2 linked regions of the Geothrix sp. 21YS21S-2 genome follow. The protein of the gene in region 1 interacts with the protein of each later gene in a pairwise test. Links are inferred from orthologs where the notes say so. Each region holds a gene or a part of one and is shown in the gene's direction. Other genes may lie near its edges.

Region 1 (4,801 bases):
TCAGACGAGACCGTGAACATCCTGGATCCCAATGATCCGGCCAAGATCTGGATCGGCTACGCGGCCTCCCAGTTCTAGGGATAGAATCTAGGGGTTTCGCTTGCCTGGGGGTTTGAATGAAATATCCGGTTTCCTGGATCCTGGGGCTCTCCCTGGCCGCCGCGGTCGGCGCCCGTGCGGAGGAGCCTCCCAAACCCATCCAGGACAACTCGTTCCTGGTGGAGGAGGCCTACAACCAGGAAGCCGGCGTGGTCCAGCACATCAGCACCTTCAGCCGGAACCGGGTGACGAAGGACTGGCTCTACACCTTCACCCAGGAGTGGCCGGTCCCGGAGATCACCCACCAGCTGAGCTACACCCTGCCGTACCAGCGGATCCAGGACTCCCCCGACGGGCGCAGCGCCCTGGGGGACGTGCTCCTCAACTACCGGTACCAGCTCCTCGGGGACGGGGACGCGCCGGTGGCCGTGGCCCCGCGCTTCTCCCTGGTGCTGCCCACCGGCGACCAGCGGCAGCTGCGCGGCAACGGGGCCATCGGCTACCAGGTCCTCCTGCCCGTGAGCGTGGTGCTCGCCAGGTCCCTGGTCACCCACTGGAACCTGGGCGCCACCTGGACTCCCGGCGCGAAGAACGCCGCGGGTGACAAGGCCGACATCACCACCTGGACCATGGGCCAGAGCTTCATCTGGCTCGCCCACCCCAACGCCAACGCCATGCTGGAATTCGCGTTCTCCAGCGGGGAGACCGTGGCCGGACCCGGACTCAAGGGCAGGACGGACGCCTTTTTCATCAGTCCCGGCGTGCGCTTCGCCCTCAATTTCAAGAGCGGCCTCCAGATCGTGCCGGGGCTGGCCTTCCCCATCGGCGTGGGGCCCAGCAAGGGGGACAAGTCCGTGTTCTTCTACCTGAGCTTCGAGGCCCCCATGTGGACCCCCCGCAAGTAGGACCCCATTCGTTGCTAGACTCGTGGGATGCCCGAGTATCCCCCCGACCATCCCCTGCTCCGCAACCTCAACGACCCCCAGAAGGAGGCCGTCACCCACGTGGACGGCCCCCTCCTGATCCTGGCCGGGGCCGGTTCGGGGAAGACCACCGTGATCACGCGGCGCATCGCCTGGCTCATCGAGGAGGTGGGGGTGCGCCCCGCCTCCATCCTGGCCATGACGTTCACCAACAAGGCCGCGGGCGAGATGGCCGAGCGCGTGCAGCGCATGGTCCACGTGCCCGCCGAGCAGCTCTGGGTGAGCACCTTCCACAGCTTCTGCACCCGCATCCTCCGCCGCGAGGGGGACCGCACGCCCGTGGGCCGCGACTTCGTGATCTTCGACCCCTCCGACCAGCGGAGCCTCGTCAAGCAGGTGCTGGCGGACCTGAAGCTCCCCGAGAAGCAGTTCCACCCCAAGAAGGTCCTGGAGGTGATCTCCGACTTCAAGAACCGGTGCCTGCTCCCCGAGGAGGCCATGGACGAGGCGATGGACCCGTGGACCCGGAAGGTGCTGGAGGCCTACCGGGGCTACCAGAACGGCCTGAAGAGCCACAAGGCCTGCGATTTCGACGATCTCCTGCTGCACACGGAACGGTTCCTGCGGGACCCGGCCGTCCAGACGATTTATGCCGAGCGGTTCCGCTACATCCTGGTGGACGAGTACCAGGACACGAACAGGGCCCAGTACCTGATGGTCCAGCACCTGGCGAGGCAGCACCGGAACCTCTGCGTCGTCGGGGACGAAGACCAGAGCATCTATAAATGGCGCGGGGCCGACATCAAGAACATCCTCGATTTCCAGGCCGACTTCCCCAACGCCGTGCAGATCAAGCTGGAGCAGAACTACCGGTCCACCCAGCTGATCCTGGACGCCGCCAGCACCGTCATCGCCAACAACACCCAGCGCCTGGGCAAGACCCTCTGGACGGACCTGGGCCTGGGGGAGCGCATCACCTTCAAGCTCCTGGACGAGGGGCGGCTGGAGGCCGAGTACGTGGTGGACCGCATCCGGCAGGAGCGCCACCGCTTCCCCAACGCCCGCATGGCGGTGCTCTACCGCGCCAACTGGCAGTCCCGGCAGCTGGAGGAGGCCCTGCGGGCCCAGAACATGCCTTACAAGCTCGTGGGCGGCGTGAAGTTCTACGAGCGCCAGGAGGTCAAGGACCTGCTGGCCTACCTGCGGCTGGTCTGCAATCCCTTCGACCTCGTGAGCTTCCGGCGCTCGGTGAATTCCCCCACCCGGGGCGTGGGCGCCACGACCCTGGCCCGCATCGAGGCCGCCATTCCCGACGGCGGCACCGCGCTCCAGGCCACCGTGGCCCTCCTGCGCTCCGGGGAGCTCAAGGGCCGCGCCCAGCGGGAGCTGGGGCGGTACGTGGACCTCTTCCGGCGGGCCGCGGACGAGGCGAATTCCCTGAGCCTCTCGGGCCTCGTGCGCTGGGTCCTGGTGGAATCAGGCTACGTGCAGATGCTGGAGGAGGAGGCCACCCTGGAGGCCGAGACCCGCCTGCGCAACCTGGAGGAATTCGTCTCCGCCGCGGCCGAGGCCGAGACCCTGGGGCTGCGCCTGGCGGAGTTCCTGGACCGGGTGACCCTGGCGTCGGATTCCGACGAGCTGGAGGAGGCCTCGCTGCTGTCCCTCATGACCATCCACTGCGCCAAGGGGCTGGAATTCCCGGTCGTGTTCCTCGTGGGCCTCGAGGAGGACGTCTTTCCCAACCGCAACGCCCGCGAGGCCGAGGACGGCCTGGAGGAGGAGCGCCGGCTCTTCTACGTGGCCATCACCCGCGCCCAGACCAAGCTCTACCTCACCGCCGCGCGCCGGCGCCGGGCCATGGGCCAGGAGATGCTGGGCATGCCCAGCCGCTTCCTGCGCGAACTGCCCGAGGAGGGCCTGGAGACGCCCATCCGGTGGGGCACGGAGCTGTACCGGTCCGGCCAGGGCAACTTCCCGTCCCAGCGCCCCGCCTCGGGCGGCGGCAGCAGCGTGGCCTCGGAGCTGGGGCGCATCCGCAGCTTCTTCAGCCAGGCGCGTCTTCCGGAGCCGCCCGCGCCGGAGGCCGAAGACGGGGCCCCGCCCGAGGAGCCGCCCCACCCTCCCGCGGGGAGCTGGCCCAAGGGCACCCGGGTGCTGAGCCCCCGGTTCGGCCGGGGGGTCATCACCGCAGCCTCGGGCAGCGGCGACATGCTGACCTACACCATCCGGTTCCAGGAGGGCGAGAAGCGCATCGTCGCGCGGTTCGGGATGCTGGAAAGGGAGCCGTAGATGTTCAAGCCGCTGATTCTTGCGGTCCTGGCGACCTTCGCCCTCATGGGGCAGGACACCGTCGTGGTGCTGATCCACCATGCCGAAAAGGGCGCCAGGTCCTCCAACGCGCACCTGTCCTCCCGGGGGCTCCGCCGCGCCGGGGACCTGGTGGACGAACTCGCCGCCTTCAAGCCCGCGGCGATCTTCGCCACGGAGGTTTGGCGCACCCAGCAGACCGTGGCGCCCCTTGCCGACAGGCTCGGGCTCAAGGCGGAGATCCGCGCCCGGGGCGAGGAGGCCGCGGTGGGCCAGGAGGTCCTGGAGAACTGGAAGGGCCGGACCGTGGTCATCTGCGGCCATTCCGATACCCTGGCCACCCTGGCGGGGGCCCTGGGGTTCCGTGGCTTCTTCCCCGAAGTGCGGGCCTATGACCGCCTCTGGGTCCTCACCGTTCCAGGCGGGCCCGGTCCGGTGACCCTCGAGGAGCGCACGCAGAAGTCGGTCGCACGGCCCTGGTCCCGTGGGTTATAGTTGGACGGATTCCCTTCCCCGTCCACTTCCAGAGGACCTTCGCGTGCCCGACCTCCTTCCGGCGTCCGTGTCTTCCCCCTTCGCTGGGCGACGGGTCATGGTCGTGGAGGACAGCGCCACCCAGCGGGTCCACCTGGCCGGCCTGATCCGGGAGCTCGGGGGAGCCGCCCCCCTCGAGGCCGCCAACGGGCTGGAGGCCCTGGCCCAGCTGGAGCGGGAGCCGCTCATCGACCTGATCCTCACCGACCTGGAGATGCCGGTCATGGACGGCGTGGCCTTCATCGGGGAAATGGCCTCCCGGGGCTACCGTCCCGAGCTGGTCATCGTCAGCTCCCAGGAGCAGAACATCCTGCGCTCCGTCCGCCTCATGGCCGTGACCTTCGGCCTGTCGGTGGCGGGCTTCGTGCAGAAGCCCGTCTTCCGCGAGGACCTGCTGAAGGTCCTTTCGGGCCCGCCCTTCCTGGGCCGGTCCGCGCCGGTGCCGGCCGTCCAGGGCGCCATCGGCCTGGACGAGATCCGCAAGGGACTCCGGGACGGCGAATTCCTCTGCTTCTTCCAGCCCCAGCTGACCTTCCAGGGAGCGCACCTGAAGGGCGTGGAGGCGCTCCTCCGGTGGCGCCACCCGCAGTCCGGGCTGCTGGGCCCAGGCGCCTTCCTGACCCAGGCGGAGACGGACACGGAGCTCATGTCCGGGCTCACCCTCCACGTGCTTGAATTCGTGGCGAGGCAATGGCAGGGATGGAACGCCCGCGGCCTCAAGCTGGAAGTCGCCGTGAACCTTTCCGCCCAGTCCCTGAGCGAGCCCGCCTTCGCGGACCGCCTCATGGAGAAGGTTTCGGACCTGGACATGCCACCCAGGTTCCTGGTCTTCGAGATGACCGAATCGGCCTCGGTTTCGAACCTGGGCCACACCCTCGCCAACCTGAACCGCCTGCGCATGCGAGGCTTCGGCCTGAGCATCGACGACTTCGGCACCGGCTTCGCCACCTTCGAGCAGCTCGAGCGGATTCCCTTCACCGAGCTCAAGATCGACCAGT
Region 2 (4,639 bases), 1.3 Mb from region 1 along the record:
GGACCCTTCGTTGACATCCATAACGAATAAATCACTTAGAATATCCACTGGAGTCGACCATGAAAGCCTTCCTCCTCGCCGCCCTTCTCTGCGCCTTCCCGGCCCTGGCCCAGGCCCCGGACGCGCCGGCCAAGCCCCGCGTCCGGATCGTCACCAGCTACGGTCCTCTCGTGGTGGAGCTCGAGCCCGCCCTGGCGCCCAAGACCGTCGCCAATTTCCTCCGGTACGTCCAGGAGGGCCACTTCGCCGGCACCGTCTTCCACCGGGTGATCCCCGGGTTCATGATCCAGGGCGGCGGCATGCTGCCGGACCTGACGGAAAAGCCCGTCCACGAGCCCATCCCCAACGAGGCGGCCGCGACCCTCCAGGGCGGCCTCAAGAACACACGGGGCACCATCGCCATGGCCCGCACCGAGGACCCGGGCTCGGCCACCGCGCAGTTCTACATCAACACCGCCGACAACGCCATGCTGGACTACAAGGACGCCACGGCGGCCGGCGCGGGCTACTGCGCCTTCGGGCGGGTGGTCGCGGGCATGGAGGCGGTGGACAAGATCGAGAAGGTGAACACCATCATGCGCAAGGGCATGCAGAACGTCCCTGAATACGCGGTGAGGATCAAGTCGGCCGAGGTGGTCGCCGCGCCATGAAAAGGCCTTTCCTCAAGCCCTTCCTGGTGCTGATGTACGCCTTCCTGATGCTCTTCGTTTTCACGGTGGCGGGCTTCCTGATGGCGGCCTTCATGGGCGGCCGCCGGGCCATGGGCAGGGTGGCCCAGATCTACTTCGCCCACATGGGCCGGATCTGGGGGGTGCGCCACGAGGTCGACGGGTGGGAGGACCTGCCCGAGGACATCCGGGAGGGGCGCCAGCCGGTGATCTACATCGCCAACCACACGTCCTACCTGGACGCCATGATGCTGACCTGCAACCTGCCGAACCATCCGGTGTACCTCGCCAAGATCGAGATGCTGCTCATCCCTGTGCTGGGCCCGGCCTGCTGGATGGGCGGGTGCATCTTCATCAACCGCCGCAACCGGCCCAAGGCCATCGCGTCCCTCAAGCGCGCCGCGCGCCTCATCCACGACGGGGCCACCGTCGCCGCCTTCCCCGAGGGCACCCGCACCCGGGACGGGGAGCTGCTGCCCTTCAAGAAGGGAGTCTTCAACCTCGCCCAGGACGCCGACGTCCCCCTGGTGCCCCTGGGCCTCACGGGCGGCTTCGGGATGCTCCCCGCGGGCGGATGGCGGGTGACCCCGGGCACCTTCCGCATCCACGTGGGCCGGCCCATCCATCCCTCCGCTTTTGAGGACCTGGACCTCCTCAGGGAGACGGCCCGGGAAGCCGTGAAAGCGCTGGTGGCCAAAGGGTAGCGAGGGTGGGAACATGGGGGTTGGATCTTTCTGACCTTCCAGGAGTGCGGCAATGGCCCAATTCGACCTCATCGTCATCGGTTCCGGCCCCGGAGGCTACATCGCGGCCATCCGCGGCGCCCAGCTCGGGCTGGCCACCGCCATCGTGGAAAAGGATCCCGCGGGCCTGGGGGGCACCTGCCTGCGCCGGGGCTGCATTCCCGCAAAGACCTGGCTGGAGACGGCCCACCGGTACGACCAGATGTCCGACCTCGCCGAGTACGGCATCGGCGGCGTGGACGTCTCGGCCCTCAGGGCCGACCTTGCCGCCATCGTGAAGCGCAAGAACCGCATCGTCATGAAGAACGGCAAGGGCGTCGAGTTCCTCATGAAGAAGAACAAGGTCACCGTGCTCAAGGGCGCCGGCAGGCTCCTGGGCGGCGGGAAGGTGGACGTGGCGGGGGAGACGCACGAGGCCCGGAAGATCATCCTGGCCACGGGCTCCGTGCCCAAGGAACTCCCCGGCATGGAGACCGACGGCGTGCGCGTGGTGAACAGCGACCACCTCATGGACATGACCGAGCTGCCCAGCCACCTCGTGATCCTGGGCGCGGGCGCCATCGGCGTGGAGTTCGCCTCGGTCTTCGCGCGGCTGGGCTCCAAGGTGACGCTGGTGGAGTTCATGGACCGGATCCTGCCCATCGAGGACGCCGCCATGGGCGAGGAGCTGGCGAAGATCCTGGCCAAGAAGGACAAGATCGACGTTCGGGTGAAGACGAAGATCGCCTCCATCGAGCGCTTCCCCGACAAGGTCGTCTGCCGCCTGGAGGGCGACAAGGGCGGCGTGGTGGAATGCAGCCACCTGCTGGTGGCCGTGGGCCGCGGCCCGGTCACCGCCGGCGTGGGCCTCGAAGCCACCAAGGCCGTGGTGGACCGCGGCTTCGTGGAGGTGGACGCCTTCCTCGCCACCGCCGAGCCCGGCCTCTACGCCATCGGCGACATCGTGCGCACCCCCATGCTGGCCCACGTGGCCTCCGACGAGGGCATCGTCGCCGCCGAGCACGCCGCGAAGGAACTGGGCAGGGACGCGCACCCCCACCCCATCAACTACGACCGGGTGCCCAGCGTCACCTACTGCGACCCCGAGGTGGGCTGCATCGGCCTCACCGAGGCCCAGGCCCGGGACAAGGGCTACGACGTCCAGGTGGGCTCCTTCCCCTTCATGCCTCTGGCCAAGGCCAACATCATCGGCGAGCCCCACGGCTTCGTGAAGATCGTGGCCGATAAGACGTACGGCGAGATCCTCGGCATCCACATCGTCGGCCCCAAGGCCACGGAACTGGTGGCCTCGAGCCTCGCGCTGCTGGGCGGCGAATTCACCGTGGACGAGCTCATCAACACGATGTACCCCCACCCCACCCTCAACGAGGCCTTCCCCGAGGCGGCCCGCGCCGTGTACGGCCGGGCCCTGAACGCCTAGGGAATCACCACATCGGCCTTCGCCCCCGCGGAGCGGCCCTGATGGGTCACGCAGCGCACCACGACGGTTCCGGTACCGGACTGGGCGAAAACGCCATCGGCCTTGATGGGCTGCCAGGTGAAGCCGTCGCCGGTGCGCCGTTCGGCCAGGGTGCCGTCGGGCTCCAGGAAGTCGGCCGTATAGGCGACGGGCAGGATATCGTTCGGGCCGCCCTGCATCGTGAAGCGGGCCTGGCAGGTTCCGCCCCGGGGGTCCACGTTGCCGCGGTCGGCGATCAGGTAGCCGGGGTGGCACGCCTTGATGTCCCAGGGGTCGTTCAGGCAGGGAACGAGACGGGATTCCGGGGCCGGGCCGAAGTCCCGGAAGCCCGGGGCATCCACCTGTCCGAGGCGTGTGGTCACCCTGCCGTTTCCCAGGTTGATCTCCCGCACCGCGTGGCCGTCCAGCACATAGAGCCTGGTCCGGTCGGCCAAACGACGAGGAAGCACGATCCCCTTGAGGTTGGTGAACTGGGCCGTGCGGGGCAGGCCGTCCCGGGTGCCCGGGTTGCCGGGCTGGCCGGCGAAGGTGGAGACCCGGCCGGACAGGTCCAGCCTGCGCACCGCCGCGTTGCCCTGGTCCGCGATGTACAGAGTCGCGTCCAGCCGGTTCCAGGCCAGGCCCAGCGGCGTGCTGAAGCGGGCCAGGCCCGGGTCGTCGGCGGCATTGGCATGTCCCGCTTCGCCGGGCATGCCCGCGAGGGTTCCGACGGTGCCGTCGGCCGCCACGGTCCGGATGACGTGGTTGCCGCTGTCGGCCACCAGCAGGCGCCAGGGCATGTCCCCCCAGGCCATCCGGGCCAGGGTCAGGAAGGTGGGCCGGTTGAACCGGACGGGACCCTTCCGGGCCCCCGTCAGGAAGGCCAGCGCGCGGCCCAGGCAGCTCCGGGCCACGGGCGAGTCCAGGTGGCCCGGCTGGCCCGGTTCCCCGCACCAGGTCCGAACCTCGCCCTCCCCGTCCAGGACCCGCAGGACATGGTCCCCGGCATCGGCCACCAGGGCGGCGCCCTGGGGGCCGTGACCCGGCTTCAGGGCGGCCAGGCCGGAGGGCTCGCTGAACCCGGCCGAGGGGGTTTCAGGGCGGCCCGGCCAGGGGAACAGGCCCCGGGGAAGGAGGGGCCGGGTTTCCACGCAGCTGGCCCAGGCCGTGTCCGGGTCCGGGACGAGCGACTCCACCCGGCACAGGTCGGCCCAGGCGTTCAGGGTGAGGACCGCCCGGTCCTGCCCGGAGACGTCGCGCCGCACGGTCTCCGCGCCCTGCCGGCAGGTGAGCAGCGTGCCGGCAGAAACCGGGCGGGGCTTCCACGTGAGCTGCGCGGGCAGGCCATAGCCCACCTCCAGGGGCTGGGCCCGGATGGTGTCCCGCATGGGAAGCGCCGCGCCGGGACGCCGGCGGGTGTCCCAGTCCATGAAGGGCAGGGCGGCGGTGTAGGGGGACGCCCAGTCGGGGCCGAGCACCTGCCCCACAAGGTCCACGGGGACTTCGGGCAGGGGGAGGGACGTCACCACGGCCTCCCCCCAGATGTCCGGGCAGCCCGCGAGGGTGGCGCGGACCCGCGTGCGGTGGGGCCGCCCCTCGGCCGGCGCCATGAAGACGCCCCGCCCGTCGAGGGTGCCCCGGCCCCCGTCCGGGAGCGTCCAGCGCCACTGGGAGGGATCCTGGGCCGCCCGGGCCCAGGACGGGGACCTGGTTGGCACGGCGCCGGGGGCCTGGGCCAAGGTGGCCCGGAAGGCGCAGGTCTGGCCGGATCCCAGCACCACCGCCGGCGG

Evidence for each region. Proteins that work in one complex are often made in the same cells at the same time.
Region 2: the proteins of RAH40_RS21365 (region 1) and lpdA interact in binary tests that used the Escherichia coli proteins (3 or more experiments, as listed by UniProt). The link is inferred for Geothrix sp. 21YS21S-2 from one-to-one orthologs.

Annotation. Positions count from the first base shown.
Region 1 is NZ_CP132910.1:4,870,690-4,875,490, forward strand. Bases 603-3,611 are described here. They hold RAH40_RS21365 (ATP-dependent helicase), read left to right. Parts: upstream 603-971; coding sequence 972-3,251; downstream 3,252-3,611. Other genes in these bases: RAH40_RS21360 (hypothetical protein), read left to right, coding at 603-944; RAH40_RS21370 (histidine phosphatase family protein), read left to right, coding at 3,252-3,611. Also shown: RAH40_RS21355 (putative Ig domain-containing protein), read left to right, coding at 1-78; more of RAH40_RS21360, read left to right, coding at 117-602; more of RAH40_RS21370, read left to right, coding at 3,612-3,764; RAH40_RS21375 (EAL domain-containing protein), read left to right, coding at 3,808-4,801. UniProt on the Escherichia coli protein: A helicase with DNA-dependent ATPase activity. Unwinds DNA duplexes with 3'-5' polarity. Translocates on single-stranded DNA with 3'-5' polarity. Initiates unwinding more efficiently from a nicked substrate than double-stranded DNA.
Region 2 is NZ_CP132910.1:3,595,711-3,600,349, forward strand. Bases 733-3,627 are described here. They hold lpdA (dihydrolipoyl dehydrogenase), read left to right. Parts: upstream 733-1,424; coding sequence 1,425-2,831; downstream 2,832-3,627. Other genes in these bases: RAH40_RS15885 (1-acyl-sn-glycerol-3-phosphate acyltransferase), read left to right, coding at 733-1,372; RAH40_RS15895 (hypothetical protein), read right to left, coding at 2,828-3,627. Outside these bases: RAH40_RS15880 (peptidylprolyl isomerase), read left to right, coding at 60-650; more of RAH40_RS15885, read left to right, coding at 647-732; more of RAH40_RS15895, read right to left, coding at 3,628-4,639. UniProt on the Escherichia coli protein: Lipoamide dehydrogenase is a component of the glycine cleavage system as well as of the alpha-ketoacid dehydrogenase complexes.